One region of the Limimaricola variabilis genome, then DNA from elsewhere that is predicted to be linked to it. Evidence: riboswitches for the same ligand, from Rfam matches in the RefSeq annotation. Region 1 holds a riboswitch; each other region holds the start of a gene.
The links. Region 1 has a riboswitch for thiamine pyrophosphate ahead of thiD (bifunctional hydroxymethylpyrimidine kinase/phosphomethylpyrimidine kinase). Riboswitches for the same ligand answer to the same signal wherever they lie in the genome.
Positions count from the first base shown of each region.

Region 2: linked by a shared signal. The riboswitch ahead of thiB (thiamine ABC transporter substrate binding subunit) and the one ahead of thiD (bifunctional hydroxymethylpyrimidine kinase/phosphomethylpyrimidine kinase) in region 1 are both predicted to bind thiamine pyrophosphate.
Region 3: linked by a shared signal. The riboswitch ahead of thiC (phosphomethylpyrimidine synthase ThiC) and the one ahead of thiD (bifunctional hydroxymethylpyrimidine kinase/phosphomethylpyrimidine kinase) in region 1 are both predicted to bind thiamine pyrophosphate.

Region 1 is NZ_CP139694.1:183,318-191,052, forward strand. It holds gene T8T21_RS19255 (glycine C-acetyltransferase) at 1-553, opposite strand, end outside; gene T8T21_RS19260 (HesA/MoeB/ThiF family protein) at 621-1,586, opposite strand; gene T8T21_RS19265 (thiamine phosphate synthase) at 1,583-2,197, opposite strand; gene T8T21_RS19270 (thiazole synthase) at 2,194-2,961, opposite strand; gene thiS (sulfur carrier protein ThiS) at 2,963-3,160, opposite strand; gene T8T21_RS19280 (FAD-dependent oxidoreductase) at 3,144-4,115, opposite strand; gene thiD (bifunctional hydroxymethylpyrimidine kinase/phosphomethylpyrimidine kinase) at 4,112-4,912, opposite strand; TPP riboswitch at 4,964-5,062, opposite strand; gene T8T21_RS19290 (helix-turn-helix domain-containing protein) at 5,163-6,599, opposite strand; gene T8T21_RS19295 (aldolase/citrate lyase/malate synthase family protein) at 6,758-7,735, shown strand, end outside.
Region 2 is NZ_CP139691.1:2,137,976-2,145,710, reverse strand. It holds gene T8T21_RS10655 (adenine deaminase) at 1-828, shown strand, start outside; gene T8T21_RS10650 (AMP nucleosidase) at 834-2,309, shown strand; gene T8T21_RS10645 (HU family DNA-binding protein) at 2,443-2,733, shown strand; partial or broken gene T8T21_RS10640 (DMT family transporter) at 2,824-3,678, shown strand; gene T8T21_RS10635 (PRC-barrel domain-containing protein) at 3,772-4,128, shown strand; gene aroC (chorismate synthase) at 4,205-5,305, opposite strand; TPP riboswitch at 5,398-5,496, shown strand; gene thiB (thiamine ABC transporter substrate binding subunit) at 5,531-6,517, shown strand; gene T8T21_RS10620 (thiamine/thiamine pyrophosphate ABC transporter permease ThiP) at 6,526-7,735, shown strand, end outside.
Region 3 is NZ_CP139691.1:418,016-425,750, forward strand. It holds gene T8T21_RS02095 (DMT family transporter) at 1-68, shown strand, start outside; gene thiC (phosphomethylpyrimidine synthase ThiC) at 120-1,931, opposite strand; TPP riboswitch at 2,008-2,138, opposite strand; gene malQ (4-alpha-glucanotransferase) at 2,168-3,979, opposite strand; gene glgB (1,4-alpha-glucan branching protein GlgB) at 4,052-6,277, opposite strand; gene treS (maltose alpha-D-glucosyltransferase) at 6,274-7,735, opposite strand, start outside.

The DNA of each region.
Region 1 (7,735 bases):
CCATCGAGAACACGCCGTCGGTGGCGATCATTACGTGGCGCGCCCCGGCCTCGCGGGCCTCCTGGAGCTTGGTCTCCAGATCCGCCATGTCGGAATTGGCGAAACGGTAGCGCTTGGCCTTGCACAGCCGGATGCCGTCGATGATCGAGGCGTGGTTGAGCGCGTCCGAGATCACCGCGTCCTCGGGGCCGAGGAGCGGCTCGAACAGCGCGCCATTGGCGTCGAAGCAGGCGGCGAAGAGGATCGTGTCGTCATGGCCGAGATAGGTGGCCAGCCGCCGCTCCAGCTGCCGGTGCAGATCCTGCGTGCCGCAGATGAAGCGCACCGAGGCCATGCCGAAGCCGTGGCTGTCGATGCCCGCCTTGGCGGCGCGGGCGAGGTCGGGGTGATCGGCGAGGCCGAGATAGTTGTTGGCGCAGAGGTTGATCACCTCGCGCCCACCGAGATCGACGCGCCCGCCCTGCGGGGAGGTGATCTCGCGCTCGGTCTTCCACAGCCCCTCTTCGCGGATCTCCGCGAGGCGAGAGTCGATGTCGTCGAGAAAGCGGGTCATTGCGGTTCCTTCCCTTTGGGCCCCGACTCTAGACCCGCCCTGCGCCCGCGCAAGCTCTGCCCGCGCGTCAGGGACCGAGCGCCAGCAGCGCGATCTCGCCCTCCCAGACCGCGCCGAGCCGCGCCGCCGCCCGCCAGGCCCTGAGACCCGAGCGGCAGGCAAGAACGGCGCGCGCGCCGTGCGGCGGCAGCAGGCCGCCCGGCCCGAAATCCTCGACCGTCAGCCGCGCCGCCCCCGGCAGCGGCGGCCCCGGCTCGTCAGGGGCGCGCAGGTCGACGAAGTAATCCCCGGGACCGATCTGCGAGGCGGCGACGAAGCGCGGCGCGCGGGCGGGTTCGGGCGCGCCGGCAAAGCCGAAGCCGCCCATCCGCCAGCTCGCGGCGTCGAAGCTCACCAGCCGACCCAGCGGCGCGGGGTCGAGCCCGGCGGCGATCGCCAGCGCCATCTGCGCCTGCACCCCGCCGATCGTGCAGACCACCGGCCCCAGCACGCCCTCGGAAGCGCAGGAGCCGAGCCGCGCGGGCAGGTCCGGAAACACCGCCCTGAGCGACGGCGCGCCGCCGCAGAAACCGCCCGCATATCCCGCCCGCCCCGTCGCCGAGGCCGAGACCAGCGGCAGCCCCGCCGCCATGCAGTGGTCGGAGGCCACGTAGCTCGCGGCAAAGCTGTCGGCGCAGTCGAGGACGAGGTCGATGCCCGCGCAGAGCGCCGCCGCGCTGGCCGGGTCGAAACGGGCGCAAAGCGGCTCCACCACCGTGTCCGGGTTGAGCGCCCGCAGATGCGCCGCCGCGGCTTCGGCCTTGGGACGGCCGAGATCGGCTGCGCGGAAGATCACCTGCCGATGCAGGTTGCTCTCCTCGACGGTGTCGGGATCGACCAGCCGGATCCGCCCGACCCCCGCCCCGGCGAGATAGGGCAGCACCGCCGCGCCGAGCCCGCCGGCGCCGATCACCAGCAGATGGGCGCGCGCCAGCCGCGCCTGCCCGGCGGCCCCCATGCCCGGCACCGCGATCTGGCGGTCATAGCGGCTCATCGCGCCGCCTCGAGCGGGCGGGTGGCCGCCAGCCATTCGCGGGTCCGCGCCTCGGGATCGGCGTTCAGGGTGATGTCGGTCACGACCGAGACGATGTCGGCCCCTGCGGCAAAGGCGGCCGGGGCGCGCGCGACCGACAGCCCGCCGATCGCGACCAGGGGGACGGCGCCGCAGAGCGCCTTCCACTCGGTGAGCTTCTCGACGCCCTGCCGCTCCCATTTCATCTTCTTGAGGATGGTCGGCCAGACCGGCCCCAGAGCGACGTAATCGGGCCCAAGCGACAGCGCCCGGTCGAGCTCCGCCCGGTCATGCGTGCTGATGCCGAGCCGCAGCCCGGCGCGGCGGATCGCGGGCATGTCGGCGGTGTCGAGATCCTCCTGCCCCAGATGCAGCCAGGCGCAGCCCGCCTCAATCGCCGCCTGCCAGTGGTCGTTGACCACCAGCACCGCGCCATGCGCGTCACAGAGCGCGCGGGCGCGGGCGATCTGCGCCGCGACCTCCCGCGGGTCGCGATCCTTGAGCCGAAGCTGCACCAGCCGCAGGCCGAGCGGCAGCATCCGCTCCAGCCACGAGACGTCGTCGAAGATCGGGTAGAACCGGTCGAGCTTCACAGGAACGCCTTTCCGATCAGCGGGGTGGAAGGCGCGGCCATGTCGCGCGGCTCCATCATCCCGGCTTCGTATCCCAGCCGCCCGGCCTCGATCGCGCGGGCAAAGCCCTCGGCCATCATGGCCGGGTCGCAGGCCTTGGCGACGGCGGTGTTCAGCAGCACCGCGTCGAAGCCCATCTCCATCGCCTCGGCCGCCTGGCTGGGCCGCCCGAGACCGGCATCGACCACCATCGGCACCTCCGGAAACTGCGCCCGCAGGCTGCGCAGCCCGTAGCGATTGGCGAGCCCGAGCCCGGTGCCGATCGGCGCGCCCCATGGCATCAGCACCCGGCAGCCGGCATCGAGCAGCTTCTCGGCCAGCACCAGGTCCTCGGTGGTGTAGGGAAACACCTCGAAGCCGTCAGCGCAAAGCTCGCGCGCCGCCTCGACGAGACCCCAAGGGTCGGGCTGCAGCGTGTCGGCATGGCCGATCACCTCGAGCTTGATCCAGCTGGTCCCGAACACCTCCCGCGCCATCCGCGCCGTCGTCACCGCCTCGCGCGCGGAATGGCAGCCAGCGGTGTTGGGCAGGAGCCGGACGCCGAGCCGGCGCACTAGTTCCCAGAAGGCGCCGCCATCGCCGCCCGCCGCCTCGCGGCGCAGCGACACCGTGGCGATGCCCGCGCCCGAACGGCGGAAGGCCTCGGCGAGGATCGCGGGCGAAGGGTATTGCGCGGTGCCGAGCATCAGCCGCGACGCGACCTCGGTGTCGTAGAACGTGACCATCTCAGCCTCCCTGCATCGGCGCGAGGATCTCGATCCGGTCGCCGGGGGCGAGCCGGGTCTCGGCCCGCGCGGCGGCGGGCACGAAGACCTCGTTATGCGCCGTCGCCACCGCCGCGCCGCCATGGCCGAGCGCCTCCAGCGCCGCGGCCAGCGTGTCGGCCTCGACCTCGCGGGCGCTGCCGTTAACCATGATCCTCATCGCATACCTCCGGTGTGATGCCGTCGCAGAGCCAGTCCGCCACCATCCGGGCCATCGCGGGCGCCAGAAGGAAACCGTGCCGGAACAGGCCGTTGACATGGATGACGCCGCCCCGCCGCCGAATCCGCGGCAGGTTGTCGGCAAAGGCCGGGCGGGCGTCGGCGCCGATCTCCAGCACCTCCGCCGCGCCGAAAGCCGGGTGCAGCGCATAGGCCGCGCTCAGCAGTTCGAGCACCGCCCGCGCCGTCGCCGGGCCGCGCCCCTCGCTCTCGATCTGGGTGGCGCCGAGCATGTAGAGCCCCTGCCCGCGCGGCACGATGTAGAGCGGGTGGCGCGGATGCAGCAGCCGCACCGGCCGGGTGATGTCGAGGTCGCGCAGCCGCAGCACGACCATCTCGCCGCGCACCCCGCGCAGATCCGGCAGCGCGTCGCGCGCCGCCAGCCCGCGACAGTCGATGTCGCCGGGGCCGGGCCGGGCCTCGCCGGTCTCGAAGACCACGCCCTGCGCCGCGAGCCGGGCGCGCAGCCTCGCCAGCGTCGCGCGCGGATCGAGATGCGCCTCCCCCGCGACATGCAGCCCGCGCCGCGCCTGCCCGGCGAGATCCGGCTCCAGCGCCGCGATGCCCTCGGCCTCGAGCGGCGCGCCCGGCACCCGCCGGGCAAAACGCGCGAGCTCGGCCCGATCGCGGTCGAGCGCCAGCACCAGCGTGCCACGCCGGATCACCCGCGCGCCCTGCCCCGCCCACCAATCGGCGGCGGCGCGGCCCAGACGCACCACCGGCTCCTCGGCCGTCTCGCCCTCGCAATCGGGCGCCAGCATGCCGCCGGCCCACCACGAACAGTGATGCGGCCCGGCCTGCCCCGCGCGGTCGATCACCGTGACCGCGCGGCCGCGGCCCGACAGCTCGGCCGCGACCGCGAGGCCCATCACCCCGCCGCCGATCACCCGGATCATCTCCGGCCCTCGTGGAAATGATCGACCGGGCCGTGGCCCGACCCGATGCCGAGCGCCGCGCCGCCGCGGATCGCCCCCTCGAGCCAGCGCCGGGCGCGCTCCAGCGCCGCCTCGGGCGGGCGCCCCAGCGCCATCAGCGCCGCCAGCGCCGCGGCGAGGCTGCAGCCGGTGCCATGGGTGGCGCGGGTGTCGATCCGCGGCCCGGCGGCCTCGATCACCCCGTGACGCGTCACCAACCGGTCGACGCAGCAGCCGCCCTGCGCATGGCCGCCCTTCATCAACACCGCGCCCGCACCGAGGTCGAGCAGCATCCGCCCCTGCGCCGCGATCTCCTCGGCGCTCGCGGCCTGCGCCCGGCCGGTGAGCCGCGCCGCCTCGGGCAGGTTCGGCGTCAGCAGCGTCGCGCGCGGGATCAGCCTTGCACTCAGCGCCGCCACCGCCGCGTCGTCGATCAGCGCGTCGCCTGAGGTCGCCACCATGACCGGGTCGAGCACCACCGGCCCGGCAGGATCGCCAAGCGCGTCGGCCACCGCCTCGACGGTCTCGGCGCGGCCCAGCATGCCGATCTTGATGGCGTCGGGCGGTATGTCCTCCAGCACCGCGGCGATCTGCGCCGCGACCATCTCGGGCGCGACATGCGCCACGCCGGTCACGCCGCGGGTGTTCTGCGCGGTGATCGCGGTGATTGCCGAAGTGCCATAGACGCCGAAGGCGGCGAAGGTCTTGAGGTCGGCCTGGATGCCCGCCCCGCCGCCGCTGTCGGATCCCGCGATGGTCAGGGCCGTCTTGACGCGCATCTCGCTCCCCCTTTCCGGCGGGGGTGCGGACGGACTCCGGGCGCATCTGTCCCGGGTCGCGTCTCCGTTCCCTCCGCCGGTGCTAACCGGATCAGGTTCGATGGGTCGGCTTTCGCCTCTCAGCCCTCACGGGCACCCCAACGGATTCGAGCGCGACGTTAGCCGGGCGTCCCGGTTGACGCAAGGGAGGGGGCTCCGCCCCCGGGCCTCGCGGCCCTCCCCCGGCGTATTTGGGGAATGGTGAAGGGGATCAGCGCTCCCCTTCGAAGCGGTAGATCGCGAGGCCGCGCTCGCTTTCGTCGATCTCGAGCCTGCGGTTCACCGGCGCGTGGGCGCGGCTGGCGCAGTTCGGCCGCTCGCACAGGTAGCAGTTGATGCCGATCCCGGTGGGCGTGATCCGGTCGAGATCGAGCCCCTCGGCATGGGCGAGGCGCGGCGCGTAGGCGACGTCGCATCCCAGACCGATAGCCAGTCGCGTGGCCGGCGCGCCGAGCGTGCCGCCATGCCGGGTGACGGTGCGCGCGATCGAGAAGTAGCGCGCCCCGTCGGGCATCGAAATCAGCTGCGTCTGCACCCGGTCGGGCGCCTCGAAGGCGGCGTGGATGTTCCACAGAGGACAGGTCCCGCCGAAGGAGGAGAAGGGGAATCGCCCGGCGCTGAACCGCTTGGAGATGTTGCCCGCCTGGTCGACCCGCACGAAGAAGAACGGGATGCCGCGCGCGCCCTCGCGCTGCAGCGTGGTCAGCCGGTGCGCCACCTGCTCGTAGCTGGTGCCGAAGCGGTGACCGAGGAGCTCGACGTCGTAGCGCGCCGCCTCGCAGGCCGCGAGGAACCGTCCGTAAGGCATCAGAAGGGCTGCGGCGAAGTAGTTGGCGAGCGTCACCCGCGCCAGCGCCAGCGCCGAGGGGTCGCTCAGCCCGGAGGCCGCGATCTCGTCGGCGATCTCCTGCCCCCGCTCCAGCCGGGCCAGCAGCACCGCCATCTGGAAGCGGCGACTCGGCTGGGCGAGAAGCTCGGACAGCCGCAGCTCGCTGCGATGCGCGACGTGCTGGCGCAGCCGCCCGGCCATCACCTCCGAGGGCAGGATCCGCACCCGGATGCCATGCGCGCGCAGCCGCTCGGTCAGCGCGACATGCGGCTCCGAGCGGTGCAGCTGCATCTCTTCGGCGGTGGCCTCGGCGGCGCGGTCGAGCGCGTCGACATGGTTGCGCCGCTCGAACAGCCAGGCCCGCACCGCCTGCACCGCGCGCGAGCCCTCCTCGAGCACCTCGACCTTGTCGCGGTCGGCGAGCGGGTTGGCGTCGGTCTGGCGCGCCAGCACCAGCTGCCGGTAGCGGTCGTGCAGCCGGACGAGCGCGGCGGCGACGTTCGGCGCCGCCGACAGCGCCTGCTCGATCTCGACCCGGCCGACATCCGCCTCCAGCGCCGGATCCTTGAGCGCCGCGGTCAGGTCGGCGGCGAGCTGCGCGTCGGTCTCGGGGGCCAGTTCGCTGACATTGATGTCGAAGGCTTCGGCCAGCCGCATCAGCAGCTTGGCCGATGCCGGGCGCTGGTTGCCCTCCATCAGCGTGACATAGCTGGCCGAGACGCCGAGCCGGCCGGCCATTTCGGCCTGTGTCAGCCCGAGCGAGACGCGCAGCGCCTTGAGCCGGGGGCCGATCAGGAGTTTTTCGCCGCGATCGCTCATTTCATGACTAACAATGTTTCACCAATCCCGCTGACATAACTTACAAGATTACCCGTTCGCAACAAAATTATGCTGCACCCGCGTCATGACCACACTAACCTTACAGACAGCAAGGCACCGATCCTCCCTTCGGCGCCACAACTGGAAAGGTCACGCAGATGCCTCTCGATCTCGTCCCCGCCCCCGCAGCGCCCAAGCCGGTCCTGCTGCGCGACGTGCCGGGCGCCGACCGCGTCCTGACCGACGACGCGCTGGCCCTCGCCGCCGAACTGCAGACCCGCTTCAACCCCAAGATGCAGGCGCTCTCGGTCGCCCGCGACCGCCGTCAGGAACGCGCCGACGAAGGCCGGCTGCCCGATTATCTCGAGGAGACCACCGGCATCCGCAAGGGCGTCTGGTCCTGCGCCGCCGCGCCCGAGAGCCTGCGCGACCGCAGGCTCTGCCTCGCCGCCGCCGCCGAGGCGGGCGCGCTGGCCCAGGCCCGTGCCGCCGGGGCCTCGGCGCTGCTCATCGATCTCGACGAGGCGACCGCGCCGGGCTTTGCCAACCTCGTCGCCGGCATCGCCGCGCTGGCCGAGGCGCCCGACGACCACACGCCGATGCTGATCCGCACCCGGCCGCTGGAGCGCGACGAACCGGCGCTGCTGATCGGCGGCCACCCGGTCTCGGCCGGGCTGTTCGACCTGGCGCTGATCATCGCCCATCTGGCGACGCCGCTCGCGGCCCGCGACATGGGGCCGAACCTGCAGCTCGGCGGCATCGACGGCCACCGCGAGGCGCGGCTGTGGAGCGAAATCCTCGCCCTCGCCGAGGAGCGGGCCGGGCTGGCGCCGAACACGATCCGGGTCGAGGTCTCGCTCGAGACCGTCACCGCCGGCTTCGAGATGGACGAGATCCTGTGGGAGCTGCGCGACCGCGCGATCGGCCTGACCATGCGCCGCGCGCCGCTCACCGCCTCCTATCTGCGGTTGATGCGGTCCCATCCCGACGCCGTGCTGCCCGCGCTGCTCGACCCCGAGGCGGCGTTCCTGGGCACCTGCGCGGCGCGGATGGTCAAGGTCGCCCACCGCCGCGGCACCCATGCCATCGCCGAGGCGCCCGAAGGCAGCGACCCCGCCACCCTGCGCCGGCCGCTC
Region 2 (7,735 bases), on a different replicon from region 1:
TCGGCCACGCATTTCGGCATGGAGCGCGAGTTGGGGAGCATCGCGCCCGGGCGCCGCGCCGACGTCATCCTGACCTCGGACCTCGCCACCCTGCCGATCGAGACGGTCTTCGCGCGCGGCGTGCTCGTGGCCGAAGATGGTGACCTGCGTGTTACATGCCCGCATTACGACTGGCCCGAAAGCGCACGGCAGACCGTGCATCTGGGCCGGGAGCTGATCGCGGATGATTTCAGACTGTCGGCGCCCGAGGGGGCCGAAACGGTGCGGGCGCGGGTGATCGGCGTGGTCGAGAACCAGGCCCCGACCCGCGCGCTGGTCCGCGAACTGCCGGTCGAGGACGGCGCGGTGATGCCCGCCGGGCTGGTGGCGCGGATCGCGCTGGTCGAGCGCCATCGCGGCACTGGCGGGGTCGTGAACGGCTTCGTCGAGGGCTTCGGCTACGAGGGACGAATGGCGATCGCCTCCACCGTCGCGCATGACAGCCACCACATGATCGTCGTCGGCACCGATGCCGAGATGATGGCCCGGGCCGCGAACCGGCTGGGCGAGGTCGGCGGCGGCGTCACGGTCTGGCGCGACGGCGCCGAACAGGCGCTGGTGCGGCTGCCGATCGCGGGGCTGATGTCGGACGCCCCGGCGCGTGACGTCGCGGCCTCGGCCGATGGCATGGTCGCGGCGATGCGCGACGCTGGCTGCACCCTCAACAATGCCTACATGCAGCATTCGCTGCTCGCGCTCGTGGTGATACCCGAGCTGCGCATATCGGATCTCGGGCTGGTGGACGTCACCCGCTTCGAGATTACGACACCATTCGAGGGACAGGACTGAACGAGATGGAGAAGACGCTGAAGATCGAAACGCCGCAAATCCCCGCCGCCGAGGCCTTTACCGATCCCGAGGCGGCGCTCGCCCGCCTCAAGGAGATCTACCAGGCCGCCACGCGGTTCCTGTGCGAGAAATTCACCGAGACGCTGAAGGGCGGCGTGCCGGAAACGCGCTACCGCGCCTTTTATCCCGAGATCCGCTTTTCCACTGCGACCTTCGCCCAGGCCGACAGCCGATTGAGCTTCGGCCATGTCGCCGAGCCGGGCACCTATTCCACCACGGTGACGCGGCCCGAATTGTTCGGGAATTACCTCAAGCAGCAGATGCGCCTGCTGATTGAGAACCACGGCGTGCCGGTGGTGATCGGCGCCTCCGAGACGCCGATGCCGGTGCATTTCGCGGTGGCCAACGATTCCTCCGTGACGGTGCCGCAGGACGGCGCAATGGATTTCCACCTGCGCGACGTGTTCGACGTGCCGGATCTCTCGACCACCCATGACGACATCGTCAACGGCAACGGCTTCACCTATCCCGACGGGGCACGCCCGCTGGCCCCCTTCACGGCGCAGCGCATCGACTATTCACTGGCCCGGCTCGCGCACTACACCGCGACCGATCCCCAGCATTTCCAGAACCACGTGCTGTTCACCAACTACCAGTTCTATGTTGAGGAATTCGAGGCCTACGCCCGCCACGTGCTGGCCGATCCCGACAGCGGCTACGAGGCCTTCGTCGGCCCCGGCAACCAGCGGATCACCGACCCGGAAGGGGTGATGCACATCCCCGCCAAGATGCCGCAGATGCCGACCTATCACCTGACCCGCGCGAACGGGCAGGGGATCACGCTGGTCAATATCGGCGTCGGCCCGTCGAACGCCAAGACCGCGACCGACCACATCGCCGTGCTGCGTCCGCATGCCTGGCTGATGGTCGGCCACTGCGCCGGTCTGCGCAACAGCCAGAGGCTGGGCGATTTCGTGCTGGCGCATGGCTATCTGCGCGAGGACCACGTGCTCGACGACGACCTGCCGGTCTGGGTGCCGATCCCGGCGCTGGCCGAGATCCAGATCGCGCTCGAGGATGCTGTGGCGCAGGTCACCGCGCTCGAGGGCTACGATCTCAAGCGGATCATGCGCACTGGCACCGTGGCGACCATCGACAACCGCAACTGGGAGCTGCGCGACCAGTCCGGTCCGGTGCAGCGCCTCAGCCAGTCACGCGCCGTGGCGCTCGACATGGAAAGCGCCACCATCGCGGCCAACGGCTTTCGCTTCCGGGTGCCCTACGGCACCCTGCTGTGCGTCTCCGACAAGCCGCTGCATGGCGAGTTGAAGCTGCCCGGCATGGCCTCGGATTTCTACAAGACGCAGGTCGCGCGCCACCTGATGATCGGGATCCGGGCGATGGAACGGCTGCGCGAGATGCCGCTCGAACGCATCCATAGCCGCAAACTGCGTAGCTTCGAAGAGACGGCCTTCCTCTGAAACCTGCCGATACCGCAAGGAAACAGCGGTTTTTGCTTGCAATGACGTTTGTTTCATTGTGGGTCTAGGCAACACGCCGCCCCAGAGCGGTGCAAGGACAAGCCCCGAGCGGGCTGTGGCAAGGAGACCTCGAATGGCCAAACCGATGACCAAGGCGCAGCTCGTCAGCGCCATCGCCGACGAGACCGGCGGCGACAAGAAGACCGCCGGCGCCCATCTGGACGCGCTGGTCGCCATCATCACCCGCGAAGTTTCGCAGGGCGGCGCCGTGACCCTGCCGAATGTCGGCAAGATCTACTGCCGCGAGCGCCCCGAGCGCATGGTCCGCAACCCGGCCACCGGCGAGCAGATCAAGAAAGACGCCGACAAGGTGGTCAAGATGACCATCGCCAAGGCGCTCAAGGACAGCGTCAACGAAGAGTGACGCGCTGCCGGCCGCGCTTGCGGTCCGGAGGAATTCGAGAAAGGGTCGCCCCCGGGGCGGCCCTTTTTCGTTTGTTCAGGAGATGTGTCGATGGATGTGAGGTCACTGGGTCTGGGCTTGGCATTCGCCCTGATGTGGTCCTCGGCCTTCACCTCGGCGCGAGTGATCGTGGCCCATGCGCCGCCGCTGACGGCGCTGACCGCGCGTTTTCTCGCTTCGGGGGTGGTCGCCATCGGCATCGCGCTGGCGCTGCGCCAGACCGCGCGGCTCAGCCGGAGCCAGTGGCGCGGGGTGGTGGTGTTCGGCCTGTGCCAGAACGCGCTCTATCTCGGCCTCAACTTCGTGGCGATGCAGTCGATCGGTGCTTCGGTCGCCTCGATCATCGCCTCGACCATGCCGCTTCTGGTGGCGCTGATCGGTTGGGTCCTGCTGCGCGACCGGCTGCCGCGGCTGGCCGCGATCGGTCTCGTCGCGGGCTTCGGAGGCGTCGCGATCATCATGGGCGGACGCATGGCGGGCGGTCTCGACCTCTTTGCCGTGGGGCTGTGCGTGGTCGCGGCGCTGGCGCTGGCGGCGGCGACGCTGGCGGTGCGTGGTGCTGCGGCGGGCGGCAACCTGATGATGGTGGTCGGGCTGCAGATGCTGGTCGGCGCGGCGGCGCTGCTGCCGCCGGCGGTGCTGCTCGAGAGCTGGCAGGTCGACTGGAACTGGGCGTTGGTGGTGGCCTTCGCCTACACCGTGCTGGTGCCCGGCGTGCTGGCGACGCTGGTCTGGTTCGTGCTGGTCGGCCGGATCGGCGCGGTCAAGGCGGCGACCTTCCATTTCCTCAACCCGGTCTTCGGCGTGCTGATCGCCGCCCTCCTGCTCGGCGAGGCGCTGGGCGCGCTGGATGCGCTGGGCGTGGCAGTGGTGGCGGCAGGGATCCTCGCGGTGCAGACGGCGCGCCGCGCCTCGGCCAAAACCGGCGCATCGGCGCCGGCGGCGGAACAGCCGGGCCAAGCTGTCGGTTTTATCCCCGAGACAGCACAGGAGGACGTCATGTTCGACTATAGCGACAGCCATTCCACGATCTCGTCGGATCGCGTGAACGGCACCGAGGTCTACGGCGCCGGTGGCGAGAAGATCGGCCATATCGACCACCTCGTGATCGACAAGAAATCCGGCAAGATCACCTATGCGGTAATGGGGTTCGGCGGCTTCCTCGGCATGGGCGAGGAGCATCACCCGATTCCCTGGGCCAAGCTGGAATACGACACCGCCCTCGGCGGCTACCGCACCGACATCACCGAGAGCCAGCTCCAGGGGGCGCCGGAGCGGCCCGAGCGCTGGTACGAGGACCGGCGTTGGGAAGAGGCGACCTACGCCCATTACGGCGCGCCCTATTACTGGATCTGAGCCGCGAGAGCGCGCAAGAAAGAAGGCCGCCGGGGGGAGTGCCCCGGCGGCCTTTCTTCGTCGCTGAGCGGTAGCCTCAACCGATGCGGCCGCGATGGCCCCCGGTCTGGCCCCGGTCGAGCAGATAGTGATCGAGCAGCACGCAGGCCATCATCGCCTCGGCCACCGGTACGGCGCGAATGCCGACGCAGGGGTCGTGGCGGCCCTTGGTGATGACTTCGGTCGGGCTGCCGTCCAGCTTGATCGACTTGCGCGGGCTCAGGATCGAAGAGGTGGGCTTTACCGCAAAGCGCACCACCACGTCCTGCCCCGAGCTGATCCCGCCGAGGATGCCGCCCGCATGGTTGGAGCCGTATTCGGGGCCGTTTTCGCCCATGAAGATCTCGTCGGCATTGTCGCGCCCGGTCAGCGCCGCCGCCGCCATGCCCTCGCCGATCTCGACCCCCTTCACGGCGTTGATCGACATCATCGCCGCCGCCAGGTCGGTGTCGAGCTTGCCATAGACCGGCGCCCCGAGCCCGGCGGGCACGCCGGAGGCCACCACCTCGATCATCGCGCCGACCGAATTGTGGTCCTTGCGCAGCGCGTCGAGATAGTCGGCCCATTCGCCCGCCGCCTGCGCGTCGGGGCACCAGAAATCGTTGCGGGCGATCTCCTCCATGTCGATCTTCGCGCGGTCGATCTTCTTCTCGCCCATCTGCACCATGTAGCCGGTGATTTTCAGGCCCGGCAATGCAGCCTTGAGCGCGGCCCGCGCCACGCCGCCCGCTGCCACCCGCGCGGCGGTCTCGCGCGCGCTCGACCGCCCGCCGCCGCGATAGTCGCGCAGCCCGTATTTCAGGTGATAGGCGATGTCGGCATGGCCGGGGCGGAAGGTCTCGGCGATGTCGCCGTAATCCTTGGAGCGCTGGTCGGTGTTGCGGATCATCAGCTGGATCGGCGTGCCGGTGGCGCGGCCGTCGAACACGCCCGACAGGATCTCCACCGCGTCGGGCTCGCGCCGCTGCGTGGTGTGCTTGTTCTGGCCGGGGCGGCGCTTGTCGAGCCAGACCTGCAGGTCCTCCTCGCGGATCTCCACCCCCGGCGGGCAGCCATCGACCGTGGCGCCAAGCGCGGGCCCGTGGCTTTCGCCCCATGTGGTGACGCGGAACAGGTGGCCGAAGCTGTTGAGGGACATGCGCGCTCTCCTTGATCGCGCCGGTCTTAGCGCGGGCGGACGGCTGGGGAAAGGCCACGGGGCTTGCGCGCCGCGCCCGATGCCCTAATGTCCGCCCCACCTCGGGGGGCCACTGGCTGAGATGCGCATCGCGCGGACCCGTTGAACCTGAACCGGATCACACCGGCGGAGGGAAGGTGACGGGACATCGCTCCGCCTTTGCTCTGCCCGCATCGGAGGATGACCATGCACCATCGCCTGATCGCGGGTCTCGCCCTCGCGCTCGTCGCCTCGCCGGCGGTCGCGCAGGACCGGACCCTTACCGTCTACGCACCCGACTACTTCGCCTCCGAATGGGGCCCCGGCCCCGCCATCAAGGAGGCCTTCGAGGCCGAGTGCGACTGCACGATCGACTACCAGACCGGCGACCTGCTGCCGCGGCTCAAGCTCGAGGGCGCGCGCGCCGAGGCCGACGTGGCCATCGGATTTGATTCGACCGAGATGAAGCAGGCCCGCGAGACCGGGCTCTTCGCGCCGCACGGCGTCGACACCGGCGCGCTGACCCTGCCGATCGACTGGGATGACGAGGTCTTCCTGCCCTTCGACTGGTCCTACCTCGCCTTCGTCTACGACAACGAGGCGCTCGAGAAGGTGCCCGGCAGCTTCGAGGAGCTGGTCGCGGCCTCCGACGATCTGCGCATCGCGATCCAGGATCCGCGCAGCTCGGTTTCGGGCCTGTCGCTGGCGCTCTGGGCCGAAGAGGTGTTCGGTGACGAGGTCGAGGCCAAGTGGGCGAAGCTCGCGCCCAAGATCACCACGGTGACGCCGGGCTGGTCCGAGGCCTACGGTCTCTTCACCGAGGGCGAGGTCGACATGGTGCTGTCCTACACCACCTCGCCCGCCTACCACGCGATCGCCGAGGAGGACGACACCGTATCGGCGGCGATCTTCGAGGAAGGTCACTACATGACCATCGAGCTGGCCGCCCGTCTCGCCGGCAGCGAAGAGCCCGAGCTGGCCAAGCAGTTCATGCAGTTCGTGGTCAGCCCCGAGTTCCAGTCGCTGATCCCGACCTCGAACTGGTCCTACCCCTCGGCGCTGCCGCAGGCCGAATGGCCGGAAGGCTTCCAGGCGATCGCCATGCCCGAAAAGGCGATCTGGCTGCCCGAGGACGAAGCCGACGCCAAGCGCGACGCAGCGATCGAGGCATGGCGGCAGGGGCTGTCGCAATAACGCGCGGCATGCGTTGGCCTGGCGGCATCGCCGCCGGGCTGGTGATCGCGCTGACGCTGGGAACGCTCGGGGCGGTAGCTTGGCGAGCGGGATTCGCGCTGCGTCTCGGCCCCGCCGACTTGGCCGCGATCCGGTTCACGGTCTGGCAGGCGGCGCTCTCGGCGGCCCTGTCGGTGATGCTCGCCGTGCCGGTGGCGCGAGCGCTGGCGCGACGGCGCTTCTTCGGGCGCGCGGCGCTGGTCACGCTTCTCGGCGCGCCCTTCATCCTGCCGGTGATCGTCGCGGTGATCGGCCTGATCGGCGTGTTCGGACGCGGCGGGCTTCTCAACGACGCGCTGGCGCTGTTCGGGCTGGGCCCGGTCTCGGTCTATGGATGGCACGGCGTGGTGCTGGCGCATGTGTTCTTCAACCTGCCGCTGGCGGTCCGGCTGATCCTGCAGGGCTGGCTGGCGATCCCGGCGGAGCGTTTCCGCCTCGCCGCCTCGCTCGGCGCGCCGGTCGGACGGCTGCTCGAATGGCCGATGCTGCGCGCCGTGGCGCCGGGGGCCTTTGCTGTCATCTTTCTGATCTGCCTGACCAGCTTCGCCGTGGCGCTGACGCTGGGCGGCGGACCGCGGGCGACGACGGTCGAGTTGGCGATCTACCAGGCGGTGCGATTCGATTTCGATCTCGGCCGCGCAGCGATGCTCGCGGTGGTGCAGTTCGGGCTTTGCGGCGCGGCGGCATTGGCCCTGCGGGCGGCGGGCGCGCCCGAAACACTGGGCGCCGGGCTCGACCGGGTGGTGGAACGCCACGAACCGGGCGGGCGGTTGATCGACACGCTCGCGGTGGCGCTCGCGGCGCTGTTCCTGATAGCCCCTCTGGCGATGATCGTGGGGCGTGGGCTGCCGGGGCTGCTCGAGCTGCCCACTGGCCTCTGGGCGGCAGCGGCGCGATCGGTCGCCGTGGCACTGGGGGCCACCGCGCTCACCCTGGTGATGGCGCTGGCCCTCGCGCTGCGGGGCGGAGCGCTGGCCCGGCTGTCCATGTTGCTGCCGCTCGCTGCGTCGGGCCTCGTGATGGGGACCGGGCTGTTCGTGGTCCTGCACCCGGTGGTCGCACCGCGCGACGTGGCGCTGGTCGTGACCATGCTGGTCAACGCGGTGATGGCGCTGCCCTTCGCGGCGCGGGTCCTCGCGCCCGCCGTGGCGCAGGCCGAGGCCGGGCATGGCCGGCTCG
Region 3 (7,735 bases), on a different replicon from region 1:
CCTATGTGGTGCACCGCGAGCGGGCGGCCGGGCAGGGCGCGGCCGCCCAGACCGCGCCGCAGGGCTGAAGCCACGGGCCGGGGTGATCCCCGGCCCGGGCGCCCGCCCAGAGGGCGACGTCAGCTTTCGGCTTCGGGCAGGTAGAGCTCGCCTCCCTCCCGGAACTTCGCCGCCATCTTCTCCATGCCCTCCTTCTGCGCCTCGGCGCGGATGTCGTGGCTGATCCGCATCGAGCAGAACTTGGGCCCGCACATGGAGCAGAAATGCGCCGTCTTGTGCGCCGCCGCGGGCAGCGTCTCGTCATGCATCGAGCGGGCCGTGTCGGGATCGAGCGCGAGGTTGAACTGGTCTTCCCAGCGGAACTCGAACCGCGCCCGGCTCAGCGCGTCGTCGCGGATCTGCGCGCCCGGATGCCCCTTGGCGAGATCGGCGGCATGGGCCGCGATCTTGTAGGTGATGACGCCGGTCTTGACGTCGTCGCGGTCGGGCAGGCCGAGATGCTCCTTGGGCGTGACGTAGCACAGCATCGCGCAGCCGAACCAACCGATCATCGCCGCGCCGATGCCGGAGGTGATGTGGTCGTAGCCCGGCGCGATGTCGGTGGTGAGGGGTCCGAGCGTGTAGAAGGGCGCCTCGTCGCAGCAGGCCAGCTGCTTGTCCATGTTCTCCTTGATCTTGTGCATGGCGACGTGGCCGGGGCCCTCGATCATCACCTGGCAGTCATGCTTCCAGGCGATCTGGGTGAGTTCGCCCAGCGTCTCCAGCTCAGCGAACTGCGCGGCGTCGTTGGCGTCGGCGATCGAGCCGGGACGCAGCCCGTCGCCCAGGGAGAACGACACGTCGTAGCGGCGGCAGATCTCGCAGATCTCCTCGAAATGCTCGTAGAGGAAGCTTTCCTTGTGATGGTGCAGGCACCACTTCGCCATGATCGAGCCGCCGCGGCTGACGATGCCGGTGGTGCGCCCCACGGTGAGCGGCACGTGGTGCAGGCGCAGACCCGCATGGATGGTGAAGTAGTCGACGCCCTGCTCGGCCTGCTCGATCAGCGTGTCGCGGAACACCTCCCAGGTGAGGTCCTCGGCGATGCCGCCAACCTTCTCCAGCGCCTGGTAGAGCGGCACCGTGCCGATCGGTACCGGAGAGTTGCGGATGATCCAGTCGCGGATGTCGTGGATGTCGCGCCCCGTGGAGAGGTCCATCACCGTGTCGGCGCCCCAGCGGATCGCCCAGACCATCTTCTCGACCTCCTCCTCCATCGAGGAGGTGACCGCCGAGTTGCCGATATTGGCGTTGATCTTCACGAGGAAGTTGCGGCCGATCACCATCGGCTCGAGCTCGGGATGGTTGATGTTCGACGGGATGATGGCGCGGCCCCGGGCGATCTCGTCGCGCACGAATTCGGGCGTGACCTGGTCGGGAATCGCGGCACCGAAGCTTTCGCCGTCGCGCGCCCGCGCCAGCGCGGCGTCGCGGCCCATGTTCTCGCGGATTGCCGCGTATTCCATCTCCGCCGTGACGATGCCCGCGCGCGCATAGGCGAGCTGCGTGACGGCGCGGTCGCCGGTGGCACGGCGCGGCAAGTGGCGGGTCGGGAAGGGGCGCAGCCGGTCCGAGGCGGCGGCGCGGCCGTTATCCTCGGGGCGCGTGGTGCGGCCTTCGTAGCGCTCTGTATCGCCGCGCGCATCGATCCAGCTTTCGCGGTTCCGCGCGAGGCCCGCCGAGGTGTCGATTGCGGTCTCGGGGTCGGTATAGGGGCCCGAGCTGTCATAGACCCGGACATCCGGCTCGCCGGCGCTCGGGTGCAGGGCAATCTCGCGCATCGGCACCCGGATCTGGGCAAACAGGCGGCCCGGGACATGGATCTTGGTGGAGGCGGGCAGCGGGCCCGTGGTGACCTTGGGCAATTCGGGCGGGGTGGTGTTGATCGTCATGCGGCGTCCTCTCGCGTCGGTGACGATCCAGCATGACAGCGGGGGGGAGTTGCGGATTCGGGCAGGCATGTAGAACGCCCGAGGCCGCGCACCGTCCCTACGCCAGTATGAACTGGATCAGGTTCGAAGGGTCCGCGCGCGCGTGGGTCCAAAGGACCTCGCCCAGCGCCATCTCAGCCCCTTGCCGGGGCCCCCCTGGTGAAGTGCCGCCACCCTGCCGCCGGGTCAGTCGCCTGTCAAGCGCGTCGCGGGCGGGTTCTGCGCATCATCGCGGTCACCGCGCCGAAGTCGGGATGCGCCTCGATCTCGGACAGGTCGAGCCGGGCGCGCGGACGCCAGTTCGGATACTCGTCCATCGTGCCGGGCATGTTGGTCGGGGCCTGCGGTCCGACCATGTCCGCCAGCCGCACGCCGACCAGCGCCGCCGGCGTCTTTGAGAGGTAGCGATAGGCCGCGACCAGCACCGCGCGGGGCATGTCCTTCTGACGTGGCAGCCGGCCGCGCAGTGCCCCGGTGGCGCGCAGCGCGTCGAGCAGGGCCCGGCGCTCGCGGGTGCGCTCGCGGGCATGGGCGTCGCTGTCCTCCTCCCCCACGAGGCCGAGTTCGCGCCGCAGCGCGATGTCCTCGCCCGCCCACCAGCGCTCCAGCACCGGCAGGTCATGGGTCGACAGGCAGGCCAGCGCCCGGGCGCGGTATTCCTCGGGGCGCTTGAAGCGGTGACCGTCCTTTTCGAAGTAGAGGATTGAGTAGGACAGGATATTGGCCGCCTGCATCGCCTCGCGGAAGCCGTCGGGCACGAAGCCCAGATCCTCGCCGATCACCACCGCGCCCTTGTCGCGGCTTTCGGCCGCCAGGACGCGCAGCAATTCGTCGAAGGGATAGCGAAGATGCGCACCGGCGCTCGCCGGTTCGCCCTCGGGGATCAGGAAGAGCTGCCACAGCGCCATGGCATGATCGATCCTGAGCGCCCCGGCATGGGCGAGCTGCGCCGCGATCATGTCGCGGAAGGGCGCGAAGTCGCGGGCCTTGAGCGCGCCGGGGTTGAAGGCCGAGAGGCCCCAATACTGGCCGTCGGCCGCGAACATGTCGGGCGGGGCGCCGACCGCGAGATCGGTCATCTGGGCCGCGCCGTCGCCCCAGCGGGCCGAGCCGTCGGGCGCTTCGCCCACCGCGAGATCGAGATAGAGCCCGATCCGCATCCCCGCATCGATGGCGGCGCGCTGGGCGGCGTTGAGCTGGCGCGCCGCCTGCCATTGCAGCCAGAGGTGAAACCGGACCGCATCGGCCTCGTCGCGGGCAAAGGCGGCGACCGCGTCGCTTTCGGCGTCGCGCAGCGGCGCGGGCCAGTTCGCGAAACCCGCGCCATGCCCCTCGGCCGTCATCTTGAGCGACAGCGCCTCTAACAGCGCATGGCGGCGCAGCGCTTCGCCGCCGCGCGCGACGAAATCGTCGAACTCGGTCTCGTCGCCGTCGAAGGGGCGACGGTCATAGGCGTGTCGTAGCGCCGCGAGCTTGGCCGGCAGGACGGCGTCGTAATCCACCAGATCGCCGTCGCGCAGCGGGGCTGCGTCGATATCGGCCGGGTCGTGGCCGGGCAGATCGTCGAGCGCGACATAGGCCGGGTTGAGAAAGCTGCGGGTCGAGGGGAAGAACGGGCTGCGTCGCCCCGGATCGCCCCAGAACAGCGCGTGGAGCGGGTTCACCCCGAGAAAATCCGCTCCCGCGCGCGCCGCGATCCGCGCCATCTCGGCGAGGTCGCGGAAATCACCGATGCCGTGATTGCGCTCCGAGCGCAGCTCGTAGAGCTGGCAGAAGATCCCCCAGGACGGCGCGTCTTCGAGCCAGTTCGGAAAGTGGCAGACGCCGTCCTCGGGCACCCGCATCTCGGTCGGTGCCGGATCGCCCGAAATCGGCGCATCGGGATCGACGCCGATCTTGTTCAGGATCAGCCGCAGCGTGGCCTCCGGTACCGGCCGGGTGCCGCCATGCGGGTCGTCGTATTCTGTGGTGATCCCATGATGACGGGCGAGGGCGGCGAGGTCTGACATCAGGGCTCCGTGATGGGGCCCGGGCATGGCCCGGGCCGTGAGAGTTGAGGGCGGGCCCGAGGGCCCGCGCCGTCAGCGGTCGGGGACCAGGACGACGGTCGCCAGCGGCGGCAGCGTCAGCGACAGCGAGACCGAACGGCCGTGACATTCCTCGGGACGCGCGGTGATGCGACCGGAATTGATCACCCCAGAGCCGCCATATATCTCGGCGTCGGTGTTGAGCAGCTCCATCCACTCGCCGCCCTCGGGCACGCCGATGCGGTAATCCTCGCGCACGACGGGGGTCATGTTGGAGATCACCAGCGCCGGGCGCGATCCGCTGCGGCCCTTGCGCAGGAAGGCGAAGATCGACTTCTGGTCGTCGGCGCCGTCGACCCACTCGAAGCCTGCCGGGTCGCAGTCGAGCACGTGCAGGGCCCGCTCGTCGCGGTAGATCCGGTTGAGATCGCGCACGAGGTTCTGCGCGCCCTTGTGCTTCTCGTCCTCGAGCAGGTGCCAGTCGAGCGACTGGTCGTGGTTCCACTCGCGCTCCTGCCCGAACTCGCAGCCCATGAAGAGCAGCTTCTTGCCGGGGTGGGTCCACATGAAGCCCAGATAGGCCCGCAGGTTCGCGAATTTCTGCCAGCGGTCGCCCGGCATTTTGTTCAGCAGCGAGCCCTTGCCATGCACCACTTCGTCATGGCTGATCGGCAGCACGAAATTCTCCGACCAAGCGTAGTGGATCGAGAAGGTCATCTGGTGGTGATGATACTTCCGATTGATCGGGTCCTCCTGGATGTAGGACAGCGAGTCGTGCATCCAGCCCATGTTCCACTTGAAGTCGAAGCCCAGGCCGCCTTGGTCGACCGGACGGCTCACGCCCGGAAAGGCGGTGCTCTCCTCGGCGATGGTGGCGGCGCCCGGCGTACGCAGCTGCACCTGATGGTTGGTGTTCTTGAGGAACTCGATCGCGTCGAGGTTCTCGCGGCCGCCATACTGGTTGGGGATCCACTCGCCTTCGTTGCGGGAGTAGTCGAGGTAGAGCATCGAGGCGACCGCATCCACGCGCAGCGCGTCGATGTGGTACTTGTCGAGCCAGAAGGTGCCCGAGCAGCGCAGGAAGTTCGCGACCTCGTTGCGCCCGAAATTATAGATCAGCGTGTTCCAGTCCTGATGGAAGCCCTGCCGCGGATCGGCGTGCTCATAGAGCGCGGTGCCGTCGAAATTGGCGAGGCCATGCGCGTCGGTCGGGAAATGCGCCGGCACCCAATCGACGATGACGCCGATCCCGGCCTGGTGGAGCCGGTCGACCATCGCGGCGAACTGCTCCGGCGTGCCGTAGCGCGAGGTCGGCGCAAAAAGCCCGACCGGCTGGTAACCCCACGACCCGGTAAAGGGGTGCTCTGAGACCGGCATGAACTCCACATGGGTGAAGTTCATGTCCCGCAGGTAGTCGACCAGCATCGCGCCGATCGTGTCGTAGTCGAGCACCTCGCCATCGGCACCACGGCGCCAGCTGCCTAGATGCACCTCGTAGATCGACACCGGTTTTTCGTGCAGCGTGGCCTCGTTGCGGCGCGCCATCCACTCAGCATCCTGCCATTCGTGGCGATGCATGCCGTGCACGATCGATCCAGTGGACGGCGGCTGCTCCTGGCGGAACGACATCGGATCGGCCTTGAGCGGCTGCAGGTCGCCATGCGCGCCGACGATCTCGAACTTGTAGAGATCGCCGATGGCGAGGCCGGGCACGAACAGCTCCCACAGCCCGGCGCCGAAGCGGCGGCGCAGCGGGTGACGGCGGCCGTCCCAGGCGTTGAAGTGGCCGACGACGCTGACCCGGCGGGCATTGGGCGCCCAGACCGCAAAGCAGACGCCATCGACGCCCTCATGGCTGATCGGATGGGCGCCGAGCCGCTTCCAGATCTCTTCGTGGCGGCCCTCGGCGACGAGATACTCGTCCATTTCACCCAACACCGGGGTGAAGCGGTAGGGGTCGTCGCGCTCCCATTCATGGGTGCCGGCCTTCATCCGCAGCCGGTAGGGCGTGCCGAATTCGAAGCCCTCGGGCAGCTTGCCCCAGAAGACGCCCTCGGGATTGACCCGCTCGAGCGGGGCGAGATCGTCGCCCTCGGGCGTCACGGCGGTCACCTTTGCCGCATCGGGGGCGAAGACGGTCAGGGTCATCGTGCCATCCGCGTCCCGGTGCGGCCCGAGAAGCTCGAACGGGTCGCCCATCCGGCCGCGGATGATGGCCTCGATGCGCGCGGCGTCCGGGGCGGCCTTGTTGGGCTGGGCCTCAGTGTCGCTCATGGTCATGAATTGTCCTTTTCGTCGATCAGGTCGAGCAGACCGCTCAGCGGAATGTCCACCCATGCCGGGCGACTGGCAAGCTCGTAACCCACTTCGTAGACAGCCTTCTGGATCAGGAAGAGATCGAGCAACGCATCCGCGAAGCTCTCCTCGGTCGGATGCGCCGGGCTGTCGGCGATCACCTCGCGATAGGCGGCCATGAAATCGACGACCGCGCGGTCGTGCCAATCATGCACCAGAACCGCCGCATCCTCGCCGTCATTGGCCGATTGCTCGGCCCAGCGCAGTGCCGATTGCGCGGCGTAGTCGAGCGAGCGCAGCATTCCCGCGACGTCGCGCAGCGCGTGGCTCTTGGCACGGCGCTCGTCGAGGCTGCGGCGCGGCTCGCCCTCGAAATCGATGACCATCACGTCGTTCTGGGCCATCAGCACCTGGCCGAGATGATAGTCGCCATGGATGCGGGTGCGCATCCCCGAGGGCGCCATCTGCGACACCGCGTCGATCCGCGCGATCAGCTTGTCGCGGTTGCTCTGGATCTCCCGCGACAGGGCGGAGGCCCGCTCGGAGAGGTCCTTCATTCCCTGCAGTCGGTCGAGCATCGCCACCGTCTCGGCCCGCACCTCGTCGCACAAAGCGGCAAGCTCGGCCGAGGTCAGCGGCTCGGCCGCAAAGGCCGGGTCTTCGGTCGGATGCGCCAGAGCGCGGTGCATCTCGGCGGTGCGGCGGCCCAGGATCCCGGCGACCTCGAGTACCGGCATGTAAGAGGGCATCTCCTCCTCGTTGCCGGTGGCCGCATCCTGCAGGTAGCGGTCGAGCGCGCCGGTCAGCGCTCCCCAGGCGTCGCCCTGGTTGGCGACATAGGCGAAGGCCACGCCCAGCGCCGTGGTCTCCCCCCCGTCGGGGCGCAGCGCGATCTCGCCCAAGAACGCGGGGGTGTTCTCGAAGCCCGCCACGTCGGTGAGGAAGCGCGACACCTCGATGTCGGGCTGGGTGCCGGCGCGAAGCCGGCGGTAGATCTTGAGGATGACCTTGTCCGAGAAGGCGACCGTGGCGTTGGATTGCTCGACATTGAGCAGCCGCGGCTCGCCCGGATCCTCGATCTCGGCCATGGCGGCGCTGGGCGCGAAGACCAGCCGGCCGCGCGGCGTGTCGGTCTCGTAGCCTTGGCGCAGCGCTTCGAGCAGCTCGCCCATCAGCGTCTCGTCGACCGTGCCGTCGATCAGCCCGCCGACCCGCGGCCCCTTGCGCAGCTTGGCCATGGTGTAGCCCAGTGTCGCGGAGCCGAAGCCCACGCTGTCCTCGCCCCAGACCGCGGCCAGCGGCAGCAGGTAATGCTGCGTCTCGCCACCGACCTCGACCTCAATCAGCCCGAGCGCGCCATTGCCGCCGATCTCGGCGATCGGCTCGATGCCGACCCGGCTGATGCGCGCGTCCTTGGCCGCGAACCAGCGTTGCAGCGGCAGG